2 regions of the Glutamicibacter mishrai genome follow, and region 2 is predicted to be linked to the other one. Evidence: predicted binding sites of a transcription regulator. Region 2 holds the regulator's gene; the other holds the start of a gene.
What was found. The regulator Rex, encoded in region 2, represses fermentation and respiration genes when NADH is low (regulators of the CRP and FNR family bind a similar motif). The targets are predictions, from matches to a motif close to CTTGTGAANNNNTTCACAAG.
Positions count from the first base shown of each region.

Region 1 (7,204 bases), 920 kb from region 2:
CTAGCCCGGGCGCTGTTGGCGGCTGCTTCCGGGAACATTTGCGTGATGTGGGCATTATTCGTCGGGTCAGGCAAGTTCTTGTCTTGGGTAACAGCAGAGTAGCTGTGCCCGCCATCGCTGGAAATCGCAACCTTTCGGTAGCCTCCGCCCGCGTTGTCGCGGGAGTTGAGCAGGAGTCGTCCGTCTGAGAGTTCGACTACTTTGTTCTCGTCCATGGCTGATCCAGTGAATTCACCGCGCTGCCATGTTGCGCCGTGATCATCCGAATACACCGAAAATGCCTGGATAACGCGGGAGCCATCGGATTGCATGACGTCGCCGGCGTATTGCTGAACGAGGCGCCCGGCGTACTGGCCTCGGGTGATCTGGATTCCCTGGCCGGATGTGGCGAAAGTTGATCGCACAGCGCCTGGCACTGCGCTGTCGCCGGGTTTGACGACGTCGGTGATCAGGCGGGGCTTGCTCCAAGTCGCTCCATCGTCGGAGGACTCGACCACAGCTGCGCTGAGCACCTGCCGGTTGGTGTCATCTTTGCCCCACGTGCTGCCGCCGAAGCCCTGGTCTTTTGAATAAACGAAGAAAGCAAAGGTCTTTCCGCTTTCGTCATCAACAACATAGCTGGGGTCGGAGTAGCCGTATTTTCCTTGGTCCGCGGTTCCGGTAAAGCCGGCGGCGACGGTGGTGACAGGGCCCCATGTGACTCCGTTGTCGTTGCTCTTTCGCTGGACGATGCTGTTGGGATTTGGGGCATCACCCGCGCTGCCGGGGCGGCCATCCCAGGCAGCCCGGACCACGCCGTTGCCCAGATGCGCCAAGGCGGGTATCCGGTAGAAGAAGTTTTGAGTGGTGCGGTCGGTGCCGAGATTGATTTCACGGAATGTACCGGGAGGCGTGGCGGGATCGGCTTCTTCGAGGGTGGTGGCCATGGCGCTTGTTGCGCTGATGGCTGGTATTGCCAGGCTCAGTGCTAGTGGTGTGGCCAGGATTCGTTTGTGCTCGTGCCGAGAACGACTTCGCATGGGCTGGTTCCTTGCAGGGTTGAGTTCCTGGAAAGTGGAAGGACGTATACGTGAAGCCTGCGTGAATTGGATCACTATCGGAAGAGGTGGTTTCTTCTTTTTCGCCGGCTCCGGATACTAATGCGGAGCAGTCGAGCTATTTCGCCGTCGTGAACTGATGGTCTGCGGGCAGCAGGATATTTAAGGCTCGGCCTTTTTTGTCTTCAATGAGACTTGCTTCCCACTTGGTCTGAATAAGTTGAAGCAACTCATCCGGGGTCGCTGGTTCTATGTCTTGCTGCACGAGGAAGCGAGCCACTTCTCCGCGGGTGTGCTTGGCGAAATGCGAGACGACTTTTGGAACACCATTGCGCAACTGGAAGACGTTGACGGCAACACTGTTGCCATTGCTTGGCTTGTAGGCGGCGGCATATGTGCTTGATCGCGCGTCAACGATCAACTGGTCGGATGCCGCTTCATCAAGAACGGGGGTAAGCCGTTTTTTCCACCACGAGGCGAGCTTGCCCAGGGGTTCCAATTTCACCGACATCGACAAGCGGTATGGGGGAATGCGATCGCCGAAGCGCACCGCTCCCCACAGTGCGGAAATCACCACAATGCTTTCATCGGCTCGTTGTTGTTCCTTAGGCGACAGCGAGGAATACCCCAATGCTTCAAAGAGGACTCCCGAGTAGATGTCGTGGGCCTTTGCGGCTGGCTCGGTGTGCAGATTGATATTCCGTGCCACTTCGTTGGCTAGTGAAGCGCCAACGCCCAGCAGGTCCATGGCGTCCTTGCGACCGGAAACTTCGGTTAATGCTTCGATCACCTGGTGGCGTTCGCCGGTAAGTTGCGAAAACGACAGGTCGGCAAGGTCGAAGGGGGAGCCTTCGGCGTGAGCGGTTTTGCCTTCGGAAGGCGGCAACAAAATAAGCACGTCTTCCAGCTTATCCGAGGTCGGCGATCAAGCGTTGTTGATGAAATCTCGCATGACGTGCCCATTTGGCCAAGAATGAATCGAGTGAATCTGTGGCGAAGGGCTCGCAGTGCATGTCGGGTGAGGCAAACTGGCGGGGCTAGAATGGTTAACGAATGGGATGGCCAGACGGTCGCGTGGCAAGTAATTGCCCCGAGGAACGTCCGGGCTCCACAGAACAGGGTGGTGGGTAACGCCCACTCGGGGTAACCCGCAGGCTAGTGCCACAGAAAATAGACCGCCAGGCTTCCTGGTAAGGGTGAAACGGTGGTGTAAGAGACCACCAGCATCACGGGTGACCGGGATGGCTAGGTAAACCCCACTCGGAGCAAGGTCAGACAGACTGCGTTATGAGGGCTGTTCGCCCCATGCAGTCGGGTGGACCGCTAGAGGCTGCCGGCAACGACAGTCGTAGATAGATGACCGTCCCGCTTCGGCGCGACAAAACCCGGCGTATCGGCCATCCCATTCATTTCCTTCCACCGCTCAGGTGAGATGTTTCACAGTTCTTCGTGCTCTGAATTTTTCTGCGCCGTTTAGAATGGAAAGCGTACTTAGTACTTACGAGGATGATCCTGTAGACCTCGTACCACCGCAAAAGCAATGGTGCTTCCCACGGTGCCAACCGACTTTATGGATCTGCGAGTCGGCTGAATTGGAAGGATTTTCTGTGACCCAGCAGTCTGTCGTTGCCCAGCAAGAATGGAGCGGGCGCGAAGAGCTCGCCGAGGCCATGATTCCACTGATCGGACGCTTGTACCGCAAGAACAACGTGGTGCCCTCCGTATATGGCCGCAAGCTGATCAACCAGTCCGCCATCGACATCATCAAGGCGCACCGCGTAGTGCGCCGCATTGATGGCGAAGAGCTAAGCCTGAAGGCGACCAAAGCAATTCTCGACGAGATCGAGGCGCTCAATGTTGGATCGGTGTCCGTTGACCTCGGCCGTTTGAACAAGAAGTTCAAGGATTCCGGCTCGGTTGACCTGAACGCATTCCTCAGCAACGAACTCGGCGAAAAAGTCGGCCAGGCCGGTGCCACCGACGCAGAGCCAAAGGACGTCGTCCTCTACGGCTTCGGCCGCATTGGCCGTCTGCTAGCCCGCATCCTCATCGAGCGTGGCGGCTACGGCTTGCGCCTGCGCGCCATCGTGGTTCGCAAGGGCTCGGATGATGACATCGTCAAGCGCGCTTCGCTGTTGCGCCGCGACTCCGTGCACGGCCGCTTCGAAGGCTCGATCACTGTCGACGAGGAAAACAACACCATCCTCGCCAACGGCACCTTGATCAAGGTCATCTACTCGAACGACCCAGCTACCGTTGATTACACCCAGCACGGCATCGACAACGCTATCGTCGTTGACAACACCGGCCGCTGGCGCGATGAAGCTGGCCTCTCCCAGCACTTGCAGGCCAAGGGCGTAGCCCGCGTGCTGCTGACCGCACCGGGCAAGGGCGACCTGAAGAACATCGTTCACGGCATCAATGATTCCTGGATCACCGCCGAAGACAAGATCGTGACCGCCGCTTCATGCACCACCAACGCGATCACCCCGGTGCTCAAGGCTCTGAACGACAAGTTCGGCGTCAGCCACGGCCACGTCGAGACCGTTCACTCGTTCACCAACGACCAGAACCTCATCGACAACTTCCACAAGGGAGAGCGTCGCGGCCGCGCTGCGGCTTTGAACATGGTCATCACCGAAACCGGTGCCGCCAAGGCGGTCGCCAAGGCTTTGCCAGAGTTCGAAGGCAAGCTAACCGGCAATGCCATCCGCGTACCAACCCCGGATGTTTCCATGGCGATCTTGAACCTCAACCTTGAGAACGAGACCACCAAGGAAGAACTGAACGCCTACCTGCGCGAAACCTCGTTGACCTCGAACCTGCACAAGCAGATCGACTACATCGATTCGCCAGAGGTTGTTTCCACCGACTTCGTCGGCTCGCGCCGCGCCGGCATTGTTGACGGACTGGCCACCATCGTTTCCGGCAAGAACGCCGTTGTCTACGTCTGGTACGACAATGAGTTCGGCTACTCCTGCCAGGTTGTCCGCGTGATCGAAACGATCGCCGGAACCCACCCGGTAGCAGTTCCAGCCGTCAAGGCTGAGGCTGTCACCGTCTAAGGCTTAAGCACCTGAACTTCGGGACCATGCCCGCGCAAACCGCGCTGGTGCATGGTCCCGAAGTCGTTAACCGCGCCGCGGCCAACGCTGCGGGGCAATCGCGGCAAAACTGAAGGCACAGGTGCGGGCCAAGCTGTTACCCTCTGAAGAGCAGGCGGTGTCGGAAGGCGGAAACGTGGATCGCGAAAGATTGCTCTCGGCTCGAATGGCCAGCCAGTTGTTGTCCGCGCCAGCTAGCACCGTGCAGGAAGCCGCGGGGCACTTGCTGGCTACCCAATCCCAGGACTTCATTGCCGGGAGATACACGCTCGCCCAGCGCGTGCATCCGATGCCGCCACGGGAGCAGGTTAATCAACTCTTTAACGAGGGTTTGCTCGTGCGCTCGTGGACCATGCGAGGAACCCTGCACATCTGCTTGCCGCAAGACGCACAATGGCTGGTGCAGACGTCCAAGGAGCGAACCTTGAGATCAATGGCTGCCAGGCATCGGGAACTGCAGATTGATCCAGAAGTAATTGAGAAGTCCGCCGCGATTATCCAGTCACACCTGTCAGCGGTTGGAAGGAGCAGCAGGCCCGAGCTCTTTGATCAGCTAGAGCAGCAGGGGATCGGCACGCGTAATCAACGAGGCGTGCACCTGTTGCTCGCCCTGGTCCAGCAGGGCTTGATATGCCTGGGGCCGATACCGCAGACGGCAAAACTGACTGCCCAAGATTTTGTGCTTGTCGAACAGTGGATCAGCGAGCATCACGTTCCGGATAATCCAATCCAGGAATTGCTCTCGCGCTATCTCGGCTCGCATGGGCCAGCCACGCTCCGTGACGCCGCCTGGTATGCGGGCCAGACCCTCACCGTCATCCGCAAGGCCGCCGCTGACATTGAACCAGAACTCATCAGCGTCGATACAGATGAACGCGGCGAAGACCTGTATGTGGTTCAAGGATCAGCCGCACACCAGGTGTCTGAGTCATCAGCAAAGATCGACCTTCCCACACGCCTGCTTGGCCCCTTTGACGAGTATTACTTGTCATGGGCCGATCGAAGCTTGGTGGCTGATCCTTCCATGCAAAACCGGATTACCCCCGGCAAGAATGGCATGTTCAACGCCTTCTGGCTGGAATGCGGCAGGGCATCAAGTCTCTGGGATGCAAATGTAGCGCCGACCGATTCACTCGGTGCGGCGCTACATCAGCGGTATATGGACTTCAGGAATGCCAACTAGGCAGTTCGAAAGCTAGTGCCCAAAAGGATCCTCATCGGTGCCAGGCAGCCAGGTATTGCCCGGTACGCCCCAGCCCAGTGCCTTCTTGGCTTTCTTCCAGCGCTTATCCCAGCGCGGCTGCAGCTTATCGACATACAGGAACCCATCCAGGTGGTCGTATTCGTGCTGCATGACGCGAGCGAACCAATCGTGGGCTTCGAAGGAGATCGGGTTGCCGAACTCATCAAAACCTTCCACCTTCGCGTACTCGGCACGCTTCAGAGGGTAGTTCAGCCCGGGGACGGACAAGCAGCCTTCCGATTCCTCGTCAACGTCGGCAGGCGCCTGCGAAACCTTGGAGAGAGTCAGCTTGGGGTTGATGACGACGCCACGTTCAGGCGCAGTGTCCTGGTCAGCGTAGACATACGTGAACAGACGTAGACCGATGCCAACCTGCGGAGCGGCCAGTCCCACGCCATGAGCTTCATCCATGGTCACATGCATATCTGCAACGAGCTGGCGAAGTTCATCATTGAACTCGGTGACTTCTACCGCGCGGCGATGTAGAACTGGTTCTCCGTAAACTGTGATCTGCCGGATTGGCACGTGATCAGGTCCTTTCAAAAGTGCTTAAAGTGCTCGTCCAATAGTTTCACGCATGATCTCACTTGTGCCACCAAAAATGGTCAATAAGCGTGCCGCGGTGAATGATTGAGCGATCGGGTACTCCATGATGTACCCGTAGCCTCCATGGATCTGCAGCGCCTTGTCCGAAAGCTCTTTTGCGCTCTCACTTGCCCAAAGCTTCACTTCAGCGGCCTCATGGGCGTCCAGTTCGCCATTATTGAAGGCGAGAACCGCCTGATCCACAAAAGTCTGAGTGACATGGGACTCAGTCTTCAAATTAGCCAGCTCGAACCGCGTGTTCTGATACTGGGTCAAGGCCTGGCCAAAGGTTGAGCGGTTCTTCGCATGCTCCAATGCCTGGTCGAACGACGCCGTGCCAATAGCCGCTGCCGCGACGGCAATAGCCAAGCGCGCCTGGGGCAACTGCTCCTTGACATAGCGCAGACCCTGTCCGACCTCGCCGATGCGATCCGCATCGGAGACGCGAACCTCATCAAAGAACAGTTCAGCGGTATCCGAAGCGCGCAAGCCCATCTTGTCGAAGGGATTGCCATTGGTATAACCCTCGGAACGCTCCACCATGAACAGGGAGAACGAAGACTCCGTGGCTCGACCGCTCTCCGCGTCTGTGCGGGCAAGAACCACTGCGGCATCGCCAAAGGCGCCATTACCGATGAAGGTCTTCTGGCCGCTCAGCAGCCAATCCTCGCCATCGCGAACCGCCTTGGTTCGTACCGCGCGTAGATCGGAACCGGCGCCTGGCTCGGTGAATGCGCAGGAAGTGATCGTCGATCCATCAACCATGCGGGGTAGCCACTTGGCCTTGAGTTCATCGGAACCATAAGCCAGCAGGTAGGGGAGTACCAGGTCGTCATGCAGGTGGAAGGCCAGGGCAACAGCTAGGTGCCCGGCGCGAACGAATTCCTCATCAAGCACCACGCGGAAACGGTAGTCATCGATCCCCATGCCACCGAATTCCTCAGGAACGGCTAGGCCTAGAAGGCCGTTCTCGCCGGCAGACTGCCATACCTCGCGTGGAATCTGGTGGTCCTTCTCCCACTGGGCGTATTTTCCAGAGACTTCACGGGTATTGAACTCCGTAGCCAACTCACGGAACTGCTCGTGGTCCTCTTCAAAAAGCGCGCGTTTCACAGGGGGAGTACCTTTCATCGGGTAGGGCACAGGCGAGCAACACAGAGACTTGCCAAAGTACAAGTTCCATTATGGTTGTTCACGCGAAATCATGCCTACTTGAATCGCAAACCCGCGTCTCA
Region 1 covers NZ_CP032549.1:3,408,209-3,415,412, forward strand. Annotated here, with positions in the region: gene D3791_RS15875 (sialidase family protein) at 1-1,019, opposite strand, end outside; gene D3791_RS15880 (YaaA family protein) at 1,156-1,935, opposite strand; RNA gene rnpB (RNase P RNA component class A) at 2,092-2,446, shown strand; gene D3791_RS15890 (glyceraldehyde-3-phosphate dehydrogenase) at 2,645-4,102, shown strand; gene D3791_RS15895 (winged helix DNA-binding domain-containing protein) at 4,278-5,324, shown strand; gene def (peptide deformylase) at 5,337-5,909, opposite strand; gene D3791_RS15905 (acyl-CoA dehydrogenase family protein) at 5,934-7,082, opposite strand.
Region 1: the regulator Rex is predicted to act here: its motif matches at 2,462-2,481, upstream of D3791_RS15890 (glyceraldehyde-3-phosphate dehydrogenase).

Region 2 (7,204 bases):
GTGATTCACGTTACGGCCGTGTTTCTGATTTATAACAGAGGATTTTTCCTCGCGGTGCCCAGCGTGGCATTCTCATGAACGGGGCAGTGACGCCGGGTGCGAGGTTCCTCAGGCGCTTGTTCCTGTCCCACCTGATGAGGAGAGAAACTTGGACAAGCATTTAGCTACGATTCGCGACGAAGTCTTCCGCCGCAATCCTGGAGAAGCAGAATTCCACCAGGCCGTCACCGAAGTTTTCGAAAGCCTTGAAGCGGTTTCGCTCAAGCACCCCGAATACGCCGAGGCCGCCATTCTGCAGCGCTTGTGCGAACCCGAGCGACAGATTATTTTCCGTGTGCCATGGGTGGATGACCAAGGCCGCGTCCAGATCAACCGCGGCTTCCGCGTCGAGTTCAACTCCGCACTGGGCCCATACAAGGGCGGACTGCGCTTCCATCCCTCGGTCTACCTGGGCATCGTGAAGTTCCTGGGCTTCGAGCAGATCTTCAAGAACTCCCTGACCGGCATGCCTATTGGCGGCGGCAAGGGTGGCTCGGACTTCGATCCGCGCGGCAAATCCGACGGCGAAGTCATGCGCTTCTGCCAGTCCTTCATGACCGAGCTGTACCGCCACATTGGCGAGTACACCGACGTTCCCGCAGGTGACATTGGCGTAGGCGGCCGCGAAATCGGCTACCTCTTCGGCCAGTACAAGCGCATCACCAACCGCTACGAATCCGGTGTGCTCACCGGCAAGGGTCTGAGCTGGGGAGGTTCGCTAGTTCGACCAGAGGCCACCGGTTATGGTGCGGTGATCTTCACCGAGGAAATGCTCAAGACCCGCGGCCAGTCTTTCGACGGCCAGCGCGTCATCGTTTCCGGTTCGGGCAACGTGGCCATCCACGCCATCGAGAAGGCCCAGAGCCTGGGCGCCAAGGTGGTAACCGCATCCGACTCCGCCGGCTTCATCGTGGACGAGGGCGGTATCGACCTTGAGCTGCTGCGCCAGATCAAGGAAGTCGAACGCGGGCGCATTTCCGAATACGCGCAGCGCCGGGGCACCAGCAAGGTCAAGTACGTTGCAGGCGGCAGCGTGTGGGACGTGGCCGGCACCGTGGCTTTGCCTTGCGCCACCCAGAATGAACTGGGCGAGGAAGCGGCCAAGAAGATGGTGGCCGCTGGCACCGTCGCGGTTGCCGAAGGCGCCAATATGCCGACCACTGCAGAGGCTACTGCGATCTTCCAGGATGCCGGCGTGCTGTTCGGCCCGGGCAAGGCTGCCAACGCCGGTGGCGTGGCCACCTCCGCATTGGAGATGCAGCAGAACGCCAGCCGCGACTCCTGGAGCTTCGAGCACACCGAGCGCCGCTTGAGCGAGATCATGGTGGGCATCCACGATAGCTGTGCCGCCACGGCTGACGAGTACGGCATTCCAGGCAACTACGTCGCCGGTGCGAACATCGCAGGCTTCGTGAAGGTCGCTGATGCCATGCTTGCACAGGGCGTGATCTAAGAAATTTAGTTGCAACGATCCGCGCGGCACCCCTAGTTGATCTGGGGCTTGCCGTGCGGATTGTCTCGTTTCGGCAACAAAATTTTGATTCTGAAGAGTCCTGAAGTGTTTCGTGATGCAAAAGTTACTAAAGTGCGATTAGACTAGGACAAAGCGAACGTGAACCAGATCGCCGATGTTGATCCAAAGTCGTGTAAGTTCACCTTCGCTAGTAACGCGACGAAATAGAGATCAGCGTCAGGAGAATATCCCGCATGACGGATAAACAGAATTTTGCAGGAGCCCGTTTCATGACGGTGGCCGAAGTGGCTGACATGATGCGTGTTTCCAAAATGACGGTTTATCGGCTGATTCACGCAGGCGATCTGCCTGCCGTTCAGTTCGGTCGCTCCTATCGCGTTCCAGAGAACGCTGTGGAATCCTACCTCAGCGCTGCGGCTATTGATCCGCAGCACGGTACCGGTTCTTACGGCCGATAGTCCGCGCGATGGTCAGAGCATGGCCGAAAAGCGGGTAATCTATTAAGGAACGTTTAACGTCCGGTCAACCTTGCCCTTTTGCTTGCGTGCAAGCAGATACTTTAGGTTGGCGCATTTAATTAGTTTGTGAGGAACCATTATGGGCTCTGTTATCAAGAAGCGCCGCAAGCGTATGTCCAAGAAGAAGCACCGCAAATTGCTTCGTAAGACTCGCCACCAGCGTCGCAACAAGAAGTAAATCTACTTCGAGCACTTTGCCGCTAGGCAATCATCGCCACCGATTCGCAGTTCAACTGCAAACGGTGGCGATTGCTTTATCCGCAGCCTGCCGGTGACCCGCTAAGAGCCGGAACGGCGCAGGATTGAGCGCCTTGCAGCCCATAGTGCCCCGAGCACGCCAGCAGCACGCAAGCCGAACTTGGCGGCCCGCTGGCCCGTGCGGAAGTCATAGACCTGCCAGCCGCGACGCTTGGCGTAGGCGCGCAAACGGGCATCCGGATTAATGCAGACAGGATGGCCGACAGCTTCCAGAAGCGGGACATCGTTATACGAATCCGAGTACGCCCAGGAGCGCGACAGCGAGATCCCGCGTGCCTTCGCCAGGGTCCTGACAGCCTGAGCTTTTTCAGCTGCGTGCAGGATCGGGCTGGCCAATGCACCGGTGTACAAACCATCTCGGCTTTCCACCACAGTGCCCAAAGCGCCCGAAAGTTCGAGCCGATGTGAAATGACATTCGCCACTTCCAGGGGAGTGGCGGTTACCAGCCACACCTCGCGGCCGACACGCAAATGCTGGCGGGCAATGGCCACCGTGCCCGACCACAACTTCGGCTCGATGTACTCGTCATAGATTTCATTGCCGATTTGCTCGATCTCAGCCACCGGGATGCCGCGCACCATCATCAACGCACGGTCGCGGATCTGATGGATATCGCCCAGGTGCTCGCCGCGGGCAGCGAAACGCAGTTGCTTCAACGCGAACCAGAGGATTTCCCGGAACCGGAAGAAGCGGTGCTCACGCAGCTTGCGCGCGAGCAAATACAGCGAGGCCCCGCGAACCAAGGTGTTGTCCACATCGAAGAAAGCGGCAACTGTTCCGGGTGCCTGGGCTGAAGGCTGAGCGCTGGTGTTATCGGTGGAAGGCATTTGACCCAGTTTATTTCATCGTAAAGTTCAAGCGCGGTTACGGCTCGTGAGATTATAGTCAGGTGAGTACATTGCATCAGATTCAGCTGTTGGTTCGAAAAGACTGCCATCTATGCCATGCAGCACGAGCCACAGTTGCTGAGGTAACGAGCCGATTGAACATGGAATTCTCCGAACTAGATATCGACGAGCATCCCGAACTTCTGGCCAAGCACCACGAAGAAGTGCCGGTGCTGTTCATCGACGGACAAGTTCGAGATTTCTGGACTATCGACCCGCAACGCCTCGAAAGACTGCTCAGCAACTAGTCGAAGCCACAAGAATGACGACGCGTCGCGCTCGAATAGCCCAATGGAAAGTGCAGGAGAATCAAGATGTCTGAGCTTGAAGCTCGTGTCCTGCCCGAAGCCACATTGGCTCGACTCACTCAATACCTGCGTGCGCTCAACGCCTTGGAAGCCCAAGGGCTGGAACGGACCAGCTCCGGAGTGCTGGCCAAGGAAGCGGGCGTGAACCCTTCGATTCTGCGCAAGGACCTGTCCTGGCTTGGGTCCTACGGAACTCGCGGTGTCGGCTACGTGGTTCGCGAACTAGCCGAGCACATCAGCCGGACCCTGGGTCTGAACCAGGACTGGAAAGTCGCCATTGTCGGCGCCGGTAACCTCGGCCGAGCCCTGAGCGGCTACGCCGGATTCACCTCGCGCGGATTCAACGTCAAAGCCATCTTGGATGTGGACCCGAACCTGATCGGCGAATCTGTCGGCGACTTGCGCGTGGAATCGATCAGCGATCTTGCCACGGTGGTTGCCCGTGAAGAGATCAATATTGCCGTTCTCGCCGTGCCTGGCGACGCAGCCCAGGACCTGGTTGATTCACTCGCGGACCTCTCGGTGCGTTCGGTGCTCTCATTCGCACCCAAGCCGTTGAAGGTACCGGCCGGCATGAATTTGCGCCGGGTTGACCTGTCGACCGAATTGCAGATTTTGGCGTACCTGGCAGTGCAGGGCTAGATCCTCCCGGATACGCAAAAAGCGTTGTTGTCTTCGTCGTGACTGACGAAAACAACAACGCTTTTTCTTGCCTTGAGGACCTTTCGGACCTTTCTTTACCGGTAGCCGGCGCGACGAGCCATGCGACGCTGGGCGATGTATTCCGAGGAAGGACGCAACCAGGCGAAGACCACGCCTGCTACACCGAGCAGGATGCCGATGATGTACACCGCGTTCAACGCGCCAGCCTGGCTGTCGGCAAACATGCTGATCATTGGCACCGAGGAGAACAAGCCCAAGAGCGAGAGCGCCGCCAGGATGGTGGCGATGATACGCATGGCACCCACGCCACGGCCCACGAAGAAGCCGACCAAGAAGTACAAGATCACCGAGATCACGGCACCGACCAAGGCGAAGCTGGTCATCATGGTGTTGGCCTGGGAGATGAATGCCTCTGGGCTGCTCATCATCTGCTGCAGGGTCGGGTCCTGGGCCATCTCAGGCGATGACTGCATCTGGGTCTGCAGTTCCTGCTCGACCATGGCCCACTGCGAGGACACCATGTTGCCGAACATGTTCGAGGTGGAAATCATCCAGCTGGCAATCGCACCGACAATGCCCGAAAGCAGGATCAGCAAGAACGCGATCTGCAATGTCTTCGGGCGTTCGGCCGGAGGCTGCACGGCTGCGTAGCCTCCCTGGTTCGGGTACTCATTGAAGCCTGGCGCCATGGGGGACTGCCCGTAAGGATTTTGGCCGTAGGGGGAGGGCTGCTGTGCGTAGGGGTTTTCACCGTACGGGTTCGGATTCGGGTTCTGACCCCCGGATTCCGGGTTGTAGGGTTGGCCCGGTTGATTCGGATCGTAGTTGCTCATGCTTCATCATCCTTTGGGTCGAATTGCCTTTACAACTAAGAGTAGTGGCATGGCTTTGTGAGTAAGCCCTCCGAAAGGATGGTTTTTCCATATGGGAATCCCATGCATGCGCTGTGAATAGTTGATGGTGGACACAATATGTCTATTTCGCACCGAATATTTGAGACACTAGAAGCATGCCTTTAACGACCGTCCATTTGTTGCGCCACGGGGAAGTTTTCAACCCTGACCGTATCCTCTACGGACGGATCCCCGGCTTCGGGCTTTCGGAGCTCGGTTTCAAGATGGCTGATGCCGCCGGCGAGTACTTCGCACAACGCCAAGCAGACGGGGCCAACGTGGTCCGCCTGGTCGCTTCGCCGTTGATCCGCGCGCAGCAAACCGCCGCCCCCGTTAGCCGCCTGCTCAACTTGCCAATTCACTCTGACGATCGCGTCATCGAGGCCGGCAACAAGCTGCAGGGCCTGTCGAAGGTGGCAGACCAACTGCGCCAGCCAAAGTACTGGCCGCTGCTGGTCAACCCGCTCAAGCCCTCATGGGGCGAGCCATATGCGCAGCAGGTGCAGCGCATGCGCGAAGCCATGGACGAGCACCGTCGCGCCGCGGTGGCAGAACATGGCGAAGGCTCCGAGGTTATTATCGTGAGCCACCAGCTGCCGATCTGGGTCACCCGGCGTGCCGCGGAAAAGAAGCCGCTGTGGCATGACCCGCGCCAGCGCGAATGCACTCTGGCATCCGTGACCAGCTTTGATTTCGAAGGCGACGAATTGGTCTCCGTGCGTTACACCGAACCAAGCCCCGAGCTATTGGCCGGTGCCGCGAATATTCCAGGAGCCTAAGGAAATGACTGATCCTGTGACTAATCCCCGCAATCTGAGCCGACGCACGATGCTGCGCTCGCTGATGGTGGCAGCCGCCATTGTTCCGCTGGCTGCCTGCAGCGGCAAGGAAGACTCCTTGACGGCGCAAGCCAACAGCGGTGACGGGAAAAACTACATCGCCGGCGATGGCGCCGTCGAAGAATACGATGTCGCCCAGCGCACCGATCCGGTGGAACTCAAGTCGAAGACCTACCACGGCACCGATGTCGACTTCAGCCAGTGGGAAGGCAAGCCAGTGGTCATGAACTTCTGGTACGCCGCCTGCGCGCCGTGCCGCATTGAAGCGCCGGACCTGAAGAAGATCGCCGACAACTACGGCGAGAAGGTTGAATTCATCGGCATTAACGTCCGTGATGAAGCCGAAGCGGCCAAGGCCTTCGAGCGCACCTTCGATCTTCCCTACGAATCCATCCAGGACACCGACGGAGACGTCCAGCTGGCCATGACCAAGTACGTGCCGCTGCAGGCCGTGCCTTCCACGCTGGTTCTCGACCGCAAGGGACGGGTCCGCGCGCGCGTTATCGGCGCCGTCGATCCGGGCACGCTGAAGTCGCTGATCGATACCGCTTTGACCGAAAAGTTGTGATCCCTGCGGTGAGTTCTAATCCATTTGCTGACATCGTCCTGGACGGGTCGCTCGTACTTGCCGCGCCCGTGGCCATGTTGGCGGGATTGGTTTCATTCCTTTCTCCCTGCGTACTTCCCCTCGTCCCTGGATACCTCGGTTACGTCACCGGGCTGACCGGCGCGGACTTGAAGGAACACCGCCGTGGGCGGGTGATCCTGGGGATCCTGCTCTTCGTCTTGGGGTTCTCTGTCGTCTTCATTGCCGCCGGAGTGCTCTTCAGCCAGGCGACGGCGTGGCTGAGATTCAACGGTTCGTGGGTCACCCAGGTTCTGGGACTCGTCGTGGTGTTCATGGGCGTTGTCTTCATGGGCGGATTCTCCTGGATGCAGCGCGACCGCAAGATCCACAAGAAGCCGCCTGCAGGCCTGTGGGGCGCACCGGTGCTGGGGCTGACCTTCGGCTTGGGCTGGGCGCCATGCATCGGCCCGACGCTGAGCGCGGTGTTGATCATGTCCACCGGTACCGATGCGAATGTGGCCCGGGGAACCCTGCTGACGGTGTTCTATTGCCTCGGACTCGGATTGCCTTTCATCCTGATTGCCCTGGGATTGCAGCGGGGAATGCAGGCACTGGCATTCTTCCGGAAGCATCAGTTGTTCATCATGCGTTTTGGCGGCGCTATGCTCATCGCCCTTGGCCTGGTCATGGTGACCGGCCTGTGGGGTACGTGGGTTTCAGAACTGCAAAACTGGTTTGCCAATGAAGTGAGGTTGC
Region 2 covers NZ_CP032549.1:754,305-761,508, reverse strand. Annotated here, with positions in the region: gene gdhA (NADP-specific glutamate dehydrogenase) at 149-1,492, shown strand; gene D3791_RS03660 (helix-turn-helix domain-containing protein) at 1,747-1,971, shown strand; gene D3791_RS03655 (30S ribosomal protein bS22) at 2,111-2,209, shown strand; gene D3791_RS03650 (HAD family hydrolase) at 2,311-3,117, opposite strand; gene D3791_RS03645 (glutaredoxin family protein) at 3,180-3,425, shown strand; gene D3791_RS03640 (redox-sensing transcriptional repressor Rex) at 3,492-4,127, shown strand; gene D3791_RS03635 (DUF3824 domain-containing protein) at 4,223-4,981, opposite strand; gene D3791_RS03630 (histidine phosphatase family protein) at 5,158-5,820, shown strand; gene D3791_RS03625 (TlpA family protein disulfide reductase) at 5,825-6,448, shown strand; gene D3791_RS03620 (cytochrome c biogenesis CcdA family protein) at 6,457-7,204, shown strand, end outside.